DNA from 3 places in the Cellulomonas sp. zg-ZUI22 genome. Region 3 is predicted to be linked to each of the others. Evidence: predicted binding sites of a transcription regulator. Region 3 holds the regulator's gene; each other region holds the start of a gene.
What was found. Region 3 encodes HrcA, which represses chaperone genes, less so after heat shock. Its sites were predicted from a motif close to TTNGCACTCGNNNNNNNCGAGTGCNAA; they were not measured.
Positions count from the first base shown of each region.

Region 1: a site for HrcA is predicted at 1,683-1,709, ahead of J1G43_RS00815 (Hsp20/alpha crystallin family protein). Genes of this name have one in related genera too.
Region 2: a site for HrcA is predicted at 1,189-1,215, ahead of groES (co-chaperone GroES). Genes of this name have one in related genera too.

Region 1 covers NZ_JAFMUZ010000001.1:173,697-178,142, forward strand. Annotated here, with positions in the region: gene J1G43_RS00810 (MalY/PatB family protein) at 1-924, shown strand, start outside; gene J1G43_RS00815 (Hsp20/alpha crystallin family protein) at 1,158-1,592, opposite strand; gene J1G43_RS00820 ((deoxy)nucleoside triphosphate pyrophosphohydrolase) at 1,815-2,267, opposite strand; gene J1G43_RS00825 (helix-turn-helix transcriptional regulator) at 2,663-2,899, opposite strand; gene gcvH (glycine cleavage system protein GcvH) at 3,215-3,586, opposite strand; gene gcvT (glycine cleavage system aminomethyltransferase GcvT) at 3,649-4,446, opposite strand, start outside.
Region 2 covers NZ_JAFMUZ010000001.1:1,503,939-1,508,384, forward strand. Annotated here, with positions in the region: gene J1G43_RS06970 (class I SAM-dependent methyltransferase) at 1-1,092, opposite strand, end outside; gene groES (co-chaperone GroES) at 1,356-1,649, shown strand; gene J1G43_RS06980 (WhiB family transcriptional regulator) at 1,861-2,157, opposite strand; gene J1G43_RS06985 (MerR family transcriptional regulator) at 2,416-3,393, shown strand; gene J1G43_RS06990 (response regulator transcription factor) at 3,591-4,265, shown strand; gene guaB (IMP dehydrogenase) at 4,308-4,446, shown strand, end outside.
Region 3 covers NZ_JAFMUZ010000002.1:149,760-154,205, forward strand. Annotated here, with positions in the region: gene J1G43_RS08405 (DUF4870 domain-containing protein) at 1-24, opposite strand, end outside; gene J1G43_RS08410 (DUF4870 domain-containing protein) at 105-482, opposite strand; gene J1G43_RS08415 (hypothetical protein) at 646-1,770, shown strand; gene J1G43_RS08420 (DUF3097 domain-containing protein) at 1,832-2,701, opposite strand; gene hrcA (heat-inducible transcriptional repressor HrcA) at 2,904-3,926, shown strand; gene dnaJ (molecular chaperone DnaJ) at 4,014-4,446, shown strand, end outside.

The DNA.
Region 1 (4,446 bases), on a different contig from region 3:
GCCGCGCGGCAGCACGGCTGGGACGTCCCCGTGGAGCGCACCCGCATGGTGCCGGACGTGATGATCGGTGCGGCGGAGGTGCTCGCCGTGGTCACGGCGCCCGGCGACGGCGTCGTCGTGAACCCGCCCGTGTACCCGCCGTTCCGCGCGTTCGTCGAGCACGCCGGCCGGCGCGTGGTCGACGCACCGCTCACGCCCGCCGGTCGTCTCGACCTCGACGCCCTCGACCGGGCGTTCCGCGACGCGCGCGCGTACCTGCTGTGCCACCCGCACAACCCGACCGGCACGCTCCACTCCGCCGACGAGCTGCGGGGCGTCGGCGAGCTCGCGTCCCGCCACGGCGTGCGCGTGGTGGCCGACGAGATCCACGCCCCGCTGGTCGTGGGCGACGAGCCGTTCGTGCCGACGACCACCGTGATCCCGGACGCGATCGCGCTGCATTCGGCGTCCAAGGCGTTCAACCTGGCGGGCCTCAAGGCGGCGCTGGCGATCCCCGGCCCCGCGGCGGACGACCTGCGCCGCCTGCCGGAGATCGTCGGCCACGGTGTCAGCCACGTCGCGTCGATCGCTCACCAGGCGGCCTACCGCCGGGGCGACGCCTGGCTCGCGGACGTGCTCGCCGCCGTGCGGAGCAACGGGGACCTCGTCGCCGCGACGCTCGCCGACCGGCTGCCGCAGGCGCGGTGGCACCGCCCGGCCGCGACGTACTTCGCCTGGCTGGACCTGCGGGAGGTGCCGGCCGTCGCGTCGACCGGGGCCGATCCGGCACGCCTCCTGCTGGAGCGCGGGCGCCTGGCCGTGAACGCGGGGCCGACGTTCGGACCCGGCGGCGAGGGTCACGTCCGCCTGAACCTCGCGACGTCCACCGGGATCCTGACGGAGGCCCTCGACCGCCTCACGACGACACTCGCCGCTCCGCGCTGACGTCACCCCGCGCGACGCGCTGACCCCATCCCGCGCGCCGCGCTGACCCCATCGCGCGCGCCGCGCTCACCCATCCCGCGCGCCGCGCTGACCCATCCCGCGCGCCGCGCGACGTCGCCCCCGCAGCAGCGGACGGCCGGCCTCCCAGGGGTGCTCAACCACCCTCCGACAGGAAAGGGCTGGATCGCTCCCGGAGCGATCCAGCCCTGGTACCCGGGCGCTCGGAGCGCCGGTCAGTCGGCGGAGCCGGCCTCGATGGGCGTCGTGCCGGTGCCGTGCTGGACCTCGATGCGGCGCGGCTTGGCCTCCTCGGCCACGGGAACCGTGAGGGTCAGCACGCCGTCGGCGTAGGTGGCGTTGATGCGGTCGAGCGCCAGGCCGCGGCCCACGGTGAGCTGCCGCGCGTACTGGCCGACGGGGCGCTCCTTGGCGAGCCACTGGACGTCGTGCTCGGGGCGGGCGCTGCGCTGGGCACGGATGGTCAGGGTGCGGTCGTCCACGCTCACGTCGACGGTGCCGGGGTCGACGCCCGGCAGGTCGACGTTCAGGACGTAGTGGTCGCCGTCGCGGTACAGGTCCATCGGCATCGTGGCCGACGCGCGGTCGGACGCCAGCACCTGTGCGAGCACGCGGTCCATCTCCTGGAACGGGTCGAAACGAGTAGCCACGGCCCATCACCTCCTCGACGTGGGGACCGGACCTCCCGGTGCCCCGGTGCTCCCGGCGGGCTCGGCCGCCGGCTGGCTACACCTCAAGAATTAGCACTCGGGGGTCGAGAGTGCCAACCGTTCAGGAGGCCGATTTCGCTCACGGCGAACAGGCCGAGCGGCGGCCGGCTCGGCCGTCGCACGACGGCGAGTCCGCGTTCAGCGGGCAGGGCGTCCGCGGGCTCAGGCGGAGCGGTCCACGGAGCGCGCATCCTTGGCGAACCCGGCGACGAACTCGAGCAGCCCTTCGACGATCGGGACGTCCGCGTCCAGCCACGGCACGTCGAGCCACTGCCCGGTGGGCAGCCAGCGCAGCTGGTCGTGCTCGACGACCGGCTCGGGCTCGCCCTCCACGACCTCGGCGAACCACAGGCGCATGACGTACTGGTCGGACAGCCGCCACACCCCGCCGTCGGGGCCGAGCAGCTCGACGCCGAGGCCCACGCGCACGCCGAGCTCCTCACGGAGCTCGCGGTGCAGGGCCTCCTCGGGCGTCTCACCCGGCTCCACCTTGCCGCCGGGGAACTCCCACCGGCCGGCGAGGCTGGCGGGGGTGGCACGACGCGCGGCGAGCAGCAGACGCGGGTCGTCGAGGTCGTCGACGACGGCTGCCGCCACGACCAGCACAGGAGTCATGGCACGAGTCTGCCAGCCGCGCATCACAGCAGGGTCACGAGGGACGGACGGCAGTCCGCCCGCACCGGTGTGCGGTGGACGATCCGCGGCCGGACGTCGCGGAGGCGTCATGGCGACGTGGGCCCGCGAGTCACAGCGTCGTCATGGGTGCGCACCCTCGCAGGTCACAACCCTGTGAGGAGGACGTGCACCCGCTGTGCGTCGTCCTGTCGGGACGACGGGCCCCCGTCCGGCGCGGTCGTCACGGCGGCGTGACGCCGCCCGCCGCGGCCGCGTCACGACGGTGTGGCGTGGCGGGTGCGGGTCGTCACGTACGGCCGGGGAGGTCCGCCCGGGCGGGACGAGCGGTGGGCGGAGCGCTGCCGAGGCAGACCCTCCGGCCCTGGGCGTGCGGGTCAGCGGATGCCGTGGGCCTCGGCCCACGCGACGGCCTCGGCACGCGTCGACGCGCCGATCTTGCGGTAGACGCTGCGCACCTGGGACTTGACGGTGTTACGGGTGACGAACAGCCGCGTCGCGATCTCCTCGAGCGTGACGTCCTCGGCGAGCTCCGCCAGCACGACCCGCTCGCGGCGGGTCAGCGTGTGGGCCGCCGTCGTGTGCAAGGTCACGCTCGTGTCCAGCATGGTCATGATGTCCTCCGGTGGGCGGCGGGCCCGGACTCTCCGGACCCGCGTCGGCTGCGTACCGGATGAGAGCGACATGCGTCGTGGGTATGACGCGGAATCGGCCGTTCTCCTCGAATCACCGTGAGATCCCCCCCGCGGTGCCGATAGCTGCACCTGACATGACGACTCTCGGAACCCCCTGATACGTCACGAGTGAAGGCCGTCGTTCAGCACTGTGCGTCACATCACCCGTTCGGGCAAGCACCCGGACGCATGGCGGGACGCCGATGATGTCCCCCGGACGGCGCAGTCCTGGGTAGCACCACCTACCCCATTCCGTCAGGGGTTCATCGCGCGGTACTGGTCCGCGGTCAGCAGCGCACCCGCGGACGTCATGTCGACGCGCAGCAGCCAACCGGCGCCGTAGGGGTCGGCGTTGACCAGCGAGGGGTCGTCGACGACCGCCTGGTTGACCTCGGCCACCGTGCCCGACACCGGGGAGAACAGCTCGGAGACGGACTTGGTCGACTCGATCTCCCCGATCACCGACCCCGCCTCGACCGTGTCGCCGACCGCGGGCAGCTCGACGAAGACGATGTCCCCCAGCGCCTCGGCCGCGACGGAGGTGATGCCGACGGTCACGGGCGACGAGTCGTCGACCCACTCGTGCTCGGCGGTGTACTGCAGCGTGGTGGGCAGCTCGGCGGCCATGGGGGCTCCTGTCGGGTCGGGCGGTGGCGGGACGGCGTGGTGGGCGGCAGGTCGGGCCGCGGTCACCGAGGACGACGGTAGAAGGGCAGCGGCACGACGCGCACCGGTTCGCGCCGACCGCGCACGTCGACCGCGAGCTCGGTGCCCTCGGCACTCACCTCGGGGGTCACGTACGCCATGGCGACGGGGTGGCCGAGCGTGGGCGACGGCGCACCGGAGGTCACGGTCCCGACGACGGGTGCGTCCGGCTGCGTCGACGCGTGCACGGCGTACCCGTGCCGGGCGGCGCGTCGACCCAGTCCCTGCAGCCCGACGAGGACGCGTGCGGGCGCGCTGTGGGCCCGCGCGGCGAGGGCGTCGCGGCCGACGAACGGCACGGGCTCACCGTCCGCGTCGACCTTGTCGAGCCGGACGACGCGACCCAGGCCGGCGTCGTGCGGGGTGGTGGTGCGGTCCAGCTCGTGGCCGTACAGGGGCATGCCGGCCTCGAGCCGCAGGGAGTCGCGCGCCGAGAGGCCGGCCGGGACCAGCCCGTGGTCGGCCCCGGCGGTCAGCAGCGCCCGCCACAGGGCGGGGGCGCCGGCGGCGTCGACGAAGAACTCGAACCCGTCCTCCCCGGTGTACCCGGTGCGGGCCACGAGGACGGGGCGCCCGTCGAACCGCATCGGGAGGCAGGCGTAGTAGCGCAGGGTCGCAGGGGTGACGTCCGCGAGGCCGTCCGGGTCCGGAGTGAGACCGGGCACCGCCTCCACGACGGACAGCGCGTGCGGTCCCTGCACCGCGACCAGCCCCGTCGCGGCGGAGCGGTCCTCGACCCGCACGTCGAGGCCCGTCCCGGCGGCCCGCTCGCGCAGCTCGGC
Region 2 (4,446 bases), on a different contig from region 3:
CACGGCGGTCCCGCGCTTCTTGATGGTCAGGCGGCCGACGCCCCGCTCGCGCAGGTACGTGCGCAGGCGCTTGAGGCCGAACGGCAGGTCGTCCAGCACGCGGTACGCCGTGGCCAGCGGGTGCCACGCGGTCCGGTCGGCGAGGGCGTCGGAGGTCACGTAGGCGATGGTGGGGTCGATCAGCCGTCCCCGCACGCGGTGCGCCACCGTGCCGACCAGGCCGGCGCGGATGACGGCGCCGTCCGGCTCGTACAGGTAGCCGCCGACCGGGCCGACGGGTGGTGCGTCGTCGTCGCCGTCGGGGTCCGCGCGCAGCGTGTGCGCCGCGCCGGCCCGCAGGACGAGCGCCGAGCGCCCGGGCCCGTCGGGTGCGAGCGGTCCGAACCACAGCCCGAGCTCGACCACCTCGCCGTCGGCCGACACCCACTGCGCCTCGGCGTCCACGGGCAGGTCCCGGTGCGCCAGCCCGGGGCCGAGCTTGAGGCCGAGCGCCGGGACGGTGCCGCGCACGGCGAGCACCTCGTCGAGCGGCGGGGAGTACGCCCGGGGGTCGAAGACGCGCCGCCCGGTGCCCGTGCGGCGTGCGGGGTCGGCGTACACGCCGTCGACGCCCTCGGCCGCCAGGTCGAGCGCGAGGCCGTCGCCCAGGCGTACCTGGACCTCCGGGAACGCGCGCAGGTTCACGGTCGCCAGCGCCGCGGTCGTCTCGTCGACGTCCGTGGCCAGCACCCGCAGCCCGACGCCCGCCATGGCGAGCGCGTCGGCGCCCAGGCCGCAGGTGAGGTCGGCGACGTACGTGCAGCCCGCGTCGCGGTAGCGGCGGGCGTGGTGCGCCGCGACCTCGAGGCGGGTCGCCTGCTCCAGCCCGTGCACCGTGAACAGCATGCCGTCGGCGAACTCGCCGAGCTTGGCGCGGGCCCGCAGGCGGAGCCGCGACTGCGTGAGCGCGGCGGCCACGAGGGCGGGGTCGAGCCCGTCCTTCTGCAGGCGCTCCGCGATCGGCAGCGCGAGCCGCTCGTCGTACGGGGGCAGGGCTTGCAGCAGCGCCCAGCCGTCGGGACTGAGGAGCTTGACCAGTCCGGCGTCGTCCACGGCCCCACCTTCCCACGCCCCTCGCCGTGGGGACACCACCCGACGTCCGCGCAGCGTGCGACGACGTGCACCGTGGTCACCCGCGTGGTCGTGTCGTTGGCACTCGGGTTGACCGAGTGCTAACGCGTTCCTAGAGTGAGGAGCTGGCACTCTCCCTGGGAGGGTGCCAACCGCTCCGGTGGCCCCGGCACCCGCGACGACGGCGGCGACGGTGCGGCGCAGACCCTGCCTGAACTACTCAACATGCGAAGGGGAGGTCCGCTGTGTCGGTCTCCATCAAGCCCCTCGAGGACCGGATCGTCGTCAAGACCCTGGAGGCCGAGACGACGACCGCGTCTGGTCTCGTCATCCCGGACAGCGCCAAGGAGAAGCCCCAGGAGGGCGAGGTCCTGGCGGTGGGCCCGGGTCGTATCGACGACAACGGCAACCGCGTCCCGCTGGACGTGGCTGTCGGCGACAAGGTCATCTACTCGAAGTACGGCGGCACCGAGGTGAAGTACGACGGCGAGGAGTACCTCATCCTCTCCGCGCGCGACATCCTCGCGATCGTCGCCTGACGACAGCTCGCAGCACGCCGCCCGGACGGCCGCCCGCCACCACGGCGGGTCGTCCACGGCACGACGAAGGCCCCCTCCCGCGGGAGGGGGCCTTCGTCGTCGTTGCTCGCCGGGTCCGGGCGGGAGCGGGGCCGGACCTGCTGCGGTCGGGCCGGACGTCCGTCACCCGTCGACGCCTGTCAGCGGTGACGGGCGTCGACGGGGACGGAGGTCAGGCGGTGACGCGGCGTCCGGCACGCTCGGCGAGGACCGCCGCGCGCTCCTCCTCGGACAGGCCGCCCCACACGCCGTAGGGCTCGCGGACCGCCAGCGACTGCTCGCGGCACTCGTTCAGCACGGGGCACGAGGCGCAGATGGCCTTGGCGGCCTCCGCGCGTCGGCGGCGGGCCGAGCCTCGCTCGCCCTCCGGGTGGAAGAACAGGTCCTGGTCGGCGTCGCGGCACGCGCCGTCGAACTGCCACTCCCACAGGTCCATCACCGGTCCGGGCAGACGCGAGATCTCGGCCATGTGCTCCTCCTTGGCTCCTGCGTTGACGTCCAGCGGCGACGCCGGGACGAAAGTCGGTGGTCGTCCACGGTTTCCCGGGTCGACGTGCCGCAACCGTACAACCGCGCCAGAAGTTGTTCAAGACCCTTCCTCGACGCGATCTCGTGACGCGTTTCACTGGCGCGATCTGGACGTCGGTGCAGGACGTGCGTCCGCGACCCGCGGCGGGTCCGGGAGGTCGCCACCCGGATCGCGCCACGGGACTGGCACAATCGCGTCATGGTCCCCGCAGGAGAGGAGAGCGTCGGCGCACCGGCGCTCACCGTCGCCGCCGTCGCGCGCCGTCTGGGCGTGGCTCCCGCGACGCTGCGCACCTGGGACCGGCGCTACGGGCTGGGCCCCTCCGAGCACTCCGCCGGCGCGCACCGCCGCTACACCGCGCAGGACCTCGAGCGCCTGCTGGTGATGCGGCGCCTCACCATCGACGGCGTCGCCCCGGCGGAGGCGGCGCGGCTCGCGCAGGCGCCCGACACGGGGCCGCCGCCGACGGCCGCCAGCGACGACCTGACGGGCCGGCTGCCCGCGGGGGTGCCCGACGCGCCACCCGCGGCCGGGGACGTCCCCGGCCGCGCGGCGCCCGGCGCCGGCGGTGTCGTCGCGCTGGTCGACGCCGCGCTGGCGGGCCGTGCGGACCGGTGCACCGCCCTGCTGGACACCGCCGGCACCGACCTCACGGTCTGGTGGTCCGACCTGGTGCAGCCCGCCCTCGCGGCGCTGGCGCGCCGCACGGTGGTCGAGCGGCCCGGGGTCGACGCCCGCGAGACCCTGCTCGGTGCCGTGCTCGCGGCGCTGCGTGCCCGGACCGCGGCCCCGCCGCCGACCGGTGCGCCGGTCGTCCTGCTGCTGCCGGTGCCGGGGGAGGTGCGTCCGGTCCTCGCGCACGTGCTGGCCGCCGCGCTCGTCGACGGCGGCGTCGACGCGCGGCTCGTCGCCGGGCCCGTGTCCACCCGGCACGCCGGCGAGCTCGCGCTCATGACCCGGGCCCGCGCCGTGGTCACGCTCTCCGAGTCGCCCGCGCCGGACCTGTCGGTCGTGGCACGGCTGGCGGGCGAGCGCACGGACCTGCCGCAGTTCGTCATGGTGGCGGAGGGTGCCGAGGACCGGGTGCCGCTCGACCGCACCGTGCACCGCGCCCGCACCCTGCCGGGCCTGCTGCACGAGGCGCTGGCGGCCGTCGCGCAGTCGTCGGCGCCATGACCCGGTGCCGTCCGGGACGCGACGGGTGACCCGTTCGCGTGACGACATAGCACGTGGGGCCCGACAACCGGGAGAAAACGGGACGCCAGATTCTCTCCGGTGCGTCCCGGAGGCTAACGTGACCCACCGGTAACGCCGATGCAGGCATGGACCCGTGCACGCATGTGGTAACCGGGATCGGCGCGAGGAGGAACCCCATGGCTGGAGTCGTGGTCTGCCACGGCTCGGCGACCGTGCGTGAGCGGCTCGTCGTGACATCGATCGGTGTGCCGTCGCTGGCGCCCGTGCGAGCTGCCGCGTCCGCGGACGAGCTCATCGCCCTGGCGCGACGCATCGCTCCCACCGTCGTCCTGCTCGACGCGCACCTGCCCGGTGCGGGCCCCGCCGAGGCGATCCGTCGCCTGCGCTCGGTCGCGCCCTCCGCGGCGGTCGTCCTGCTGGCCGGCCCCGAGGACGGTGAGGCGCTCGACCGGGCGCTGGCGCTCGGTGCGCGGGGCTTCCTCGCGCCCGACGTGGGCCGCGCGGAGCTCGCGGCCGTCGCCGCGCACGTGCAGGCGAGCCCCGTGACGTCGGTGCCGGGCGGTCAGCAGGCGGTGCCGCACCCGGCGTCGCCCCTGCAGGAGCCGCACGCGGCGCGCAGCGACGCCGGTGTCGCCGCCCGCACCGCCGAGCCGACCCCGGTGCTGACCAAGCGCGAGATCGAGGTGCTCGTCGGCATGAGCCACGGGCGGTCGAACGCCCAGATCGGCCAGGAGCTGTTCCTGTCCGAGGACACGGTCAAGACGCACGCGCGGCGACTGTTCCGCAAGCTCGGTGCGTCGGACCGTGCGCAGGCCGTCGCGATCGGTCTGCGGCGCGGGATCATCGACTGACCGCACGTCCCCGTCGTCCCGCGGGCCACGTATCCTGACGGGATGACGGCGCCCGACTCCTCCACGTCTCCCGCGGACCCGTTCGCCCGGGTCGGACTCACGTACGACGACGTCCTGCTGCTGCCCGGTGAGACGGACGTCATCCCGTCCGAGGTCGACACGTCCTCGCGACTGACCCGCG
Region 3 (4,446 bases):
GAGCGGCAGCAGGTGGACGAGGATCGCTCAGGTCCGCTCGTCCTCCGGGCGCAGCGGGGAGACGGGTGCAGGTGCGTCCCACCCGGACGGGGGTGCGGGCGTGCTCACCGGACGAGCTCGAGGCTGTACGGGTAGCGGTACGACCCGCCGCGGTACACGGCGGCGGCCGCGACGATCGAGAGCACGAGCGCGACGACCCCGACCGCGAGCTTGCCGATCCACCCGATGATCCCGATCACGGGGAACTGCTCCACGACGTGCAGCACGACCATCGCGATGAGCGCCGTGAGCTGGAAGTTGAGCGCGACGCGCGCCTCCTGCGCCGCGGCCCGGTCCTGGTCCCGCTGGACCAGCCAGACCACGAGGGACACGACCCACCCCGCGAACAGGTAGGTGAGCACACCGCCGAGGTGCGCCACCATCGCCAGGGTGTTGCCCGGCGCGGGCGGGCGGGGCGGTGTGTCCCGGGGGTCGTACGACACGGGGCGGCTCCAGGAGTGGTCGGTGGTGGCGGGCGTCCGCAGCGTACGGCCCGGTGACCGGGGCGCGCCACGGTCGGCGGCGCGGTGCCTTGACACGCCGCAGGGCGGGTGGGTTCCCTGCGAGGAGGGCGTGTCCGCGCCCTGGTCACGCCTGGAGGCACGCATGAGCGAGAACACCGGCGGCACGCCGCCGAGCGACGACGGCGGCAGCGCGGTCCCGCCGCCCCCGCCCGCCCACGGCGAGGGCGCCCACGAGGTGCCGGGCCCGCCCTCCGCCCCCGGTGAGGCCGCGCGGGACGTGCCGCCCGCGCAGGCTCCCACGCCCCCGCCGGTGGCACCGGGCCCGGCCGCGCAGGACGTGCCGCCCCCGCAGCCTCCGACACCGCCGCCGGGCGGGTACCCGCCGCCGGGGGCCGGCTCCCCGCCGTACCCGCCACCCGCCACCTCGTCCGGGCCCGGGAGCACCCCGCCCGCCGCGCCCTACGGCGCACCGTCGCCCTACGGCACCCCGCCGGCCCACGGCGCACCGCCGCCCTACGGCGCACCGCCGCCCTACGGCACGCCGGGTCAGCAGTCGCCGTACGGCCGGCCGTACGCGTCGCCGTCCGGTCCGGTCGACATCGGTGCCGGGTTCTCGTGGTCGTTCTCGAAGTTCGGGCAGAACTGGGCGGCCTTCGTGCTGGGTGGCCTGGTGTGGTTCGTCGTCATCGCGGTCGTCGCGGTGATCGGTGCAGCGATGGTCGGCGGCGTCGCCGCCGTCATCGGGTCCGGGGACGCACCCGGTGTGCTCGCGGGCATCGGTGGCTCCATCGGCATCACGATCTACGCCGCCCTGCTGCTGCTCCTGCTCGTCCTGTTCGGTGCGGCGTTCGTCAAGGCCGCACTCAAGGTCGCCGACGGCCGCCCGCTGTCGATCGGTGACCTGTTCGACACGTCGTCCGCGGGTCAGCTGCTGCTGTTCGCGCTCATCGCCTGTGCCGCCGGCGTCGTGGCGAGCGTCATCCCGTTCCTCGGTCAGGTCGCGCTGTTCGTCGCCGGGTTCTTCGTGTTCTACGCGGTGGTCGCGATCGTGGACCGCGGCGAGAGCGCGGTGCAGGCGATCCGCACGAGCGTGAACCTGCAGACGCGCGACCTCGGCACGGCGATCCTGGTGTACCTCGTCGTCGCGCTGGTCAGCTGGGTCGGCAGCCTGGTGTGCGGGATCGGTGTGCTGGTCTCGCTGCCGGTCGGCGCCCTGCTGACCGTGTACGCCTACCGTCGTCTGACCGACGGGCGTCTCGCGGCCTGAGCCGCACGCAAGACGCGGGGGCCCCGTCCGCCGGGCGGACGGGGCCCCCGCGTCGTCGGCGTCAGGCGGTGACGAAGTCGATGAGCTCCTCGACGCGGCCCAGCAGGCTCGGCTCGAGGTCCGCGTACGAGCGCACCGAGCGCAGGATGCGCTGCCAGGCCCGCGCCACGTCCGCCTGGTCGTCCGCCGGCCACCCCAGCTCGCGCAGGATGCCGCGCTTCCACTCCGTGCCGCGCTCGATGGTCGGCCACGCGTCGAGCCCGACGCGCTCGGGGCGCACGGCCTGCCACACGTCGACGTACGGGTGCCCGAGCACCAGGACGGTCCCGGCGGGCGCGGCACGCAGGGCGTCGGCCGCGATGCGGCTCTCCTTGGAGCCGGGGACGAGGTGGTCGACGAGCACGCCGACGCGCCGGTCCGCGCTCGGGCGGAAGTCCCGCAGGGCGTCCGCGAGGTGGTCGACACCGTCGAGCAGCTCGACGACGACGCCTTCGACGCGCAGGTCGTCGCCCCAGACCTTCTCGACCAGCTCCGCGTCGTGCTTGCCCTCGACCCAGATGCGCGATCCGCGCGCCACGCGGGCCCGCGCGTCCGGCACGGCCACCGACCCCGACGCGGTGCGGGTGGGTCGCGCGGGTGCCCGCGAGGTCACCGGCGCCGTGAGCACCACCGGCTGGCCGTCGACCCAGAACCCGGGACCGAGCCGGAACGTCCGCGTGCGCCCGCGCCGGTCCTCGAGGACCACGACGTGCTGGCCCCCGGACTTCTCGACGCGGACGACGGCGCCGACCCATCCGGTCTCGACGTCCTCGACGACCAGACCGGGCTCGGCGGCCTGCTCGCGGGACGTGCGCGCGGGGCGGTGGTGGACGGGACGGGACGGGGAGCGGTCGCCCGACAGCACGTCGGAGCCGTAGCGGTCGTCGGTCACGCGGGCACTCTAGGAGGTCCCGGCGCGCCGCCGCGGCGGACGCGCGGGGACGGTGGCGGGGACGGTGCGGGGGACGCCACCCCGCCTCCTGGACGTGCGCGTAGAATTGGCACTCGGTACGGGCGAGTGCTACCCAGGACGCCGCGGTGCGGCGCCGCGGGGGCGCTCGAGGGCCACGGGGGCAGGAGGGAGCGACATGAGCATCAGCGAGGACCGGCGGCTGGACGTGCTGCGCGCCATCGTCGAGGACTACGTCGCGACCCGTGAGCCCGTGGGCTCGCGCGCCCTGGCGGAGCGCCACGCGCTCGGCGTCTCGCCGGCCACCATCCGCAACGACATGGCCGCGCTCGAGGAGGCCGGGCTCATCGTCCAGCCGCACACGTCGGCCGGTCGCGTGCCCACCGACCTGGGCTACCGCGAGTTCGTCGACCGCCTGTCGGGCGTGCGTCCCCTGTCCGCCGCGGAGAAGCGGGCGATCGGCACGCTGCTCGAGGAGGCGGTGGACCTCGACGACGTCATCGACCGTGCGGTGCGGCTCATCGCCCAGCTGACGCACCAGGTGGCGATCGTGCAGTACCCGTCGCTGCGCCGCTCGGCGCTGCGGCACGTCGAGCTCGTCCCTGTCGGTGAGCGTCACCTGCTCGTCGTCATCATCACCACGACGGGTCGCGTCGAGCAGCGCACCCTGGAGCTCACCACCGACCTCGACGAGGCCGTCGTGGCGCGGCTGCGCGTGCGGTTGAACGTCGTCGCCGCGGGCCTGCGCCTCGCCGAGCTGGACGGCGCTCTCGAGGCTCTCGCCGCCGAGTTCACGTCGGGCGGCGAGGACCTCGCCCGCTCGGTCGTCGCGGTCGTGGCCGAGACCCTCGCGCAGGAGCGGGAGGAGCGGGTCGTGGTCGCGGGTGCGTCGCACCTGGCCCGCAGCGCCAACGCCGACTTCCCGCACACCATCGGACCCGTCCTCGAGGCCCTCGAGGAGCAGGTCGTGCTGCTGCGCCTGCTGTCCGAGATGGCGGAGGACTCCGGCGGCGTCGCGGTGCGGATCGGCCGCGAGACCCAGCACGAGGGGCTGGCCGAGACCAGCATCGTCACCAGCGGGTACGGCGGCGACGGGTCGTCCGTCGCCGTGCTCGGGGCCGTCGGCCCGCTGCGCATGGACTACCCCCAGACCATGGCGGCGGTCCGTGCCGTCGCCCGGTACCTCACCCGGATCCTTGCGGGCTGACCGGTACGCCCCGCGGACGCGCCGCCGGGCGCGCCGCGCGCGCGGCCGGGCACGCCACCCACGAGCAGGAAGCGAGCAGCACGCCACGTGACCGACTACTACGAGATCCTCGGCCTGCCGCGCGACGCGACGCCCGAGCAGATCAAGAAGGCCTACCGCCGGCTCGCCCGTGAGCTGCACCCCGACGTGGCGGGCACCGACCCCGCGTCCGAGGAGCGGTTCAAGGACGTGTCGCGCGCCTACGACGTGCTGGGCAACCCGGAGAAGCGTCGCGCCTACGACATGGGCGCCGACCCCGCGTCCCCGGGCGGTGGCATGGGCGGCGGCTTCGGGTTCCAGGACATCTTCGAGACGTTCTTCGGCGCCGCCGCGGGCGGTGCTCCGCGCGGCCCGGTGGCGCGTGCCCGGCGCGGGCAGGACGCCCTGGTGCGCCTCGACCTGGACCTGGCCGAGACCGCGTTCGGCGTCCACCGCGAGGTGCAGGTGGACACGGCGGTGCTGTGCCCCACGTGCGGTGGCA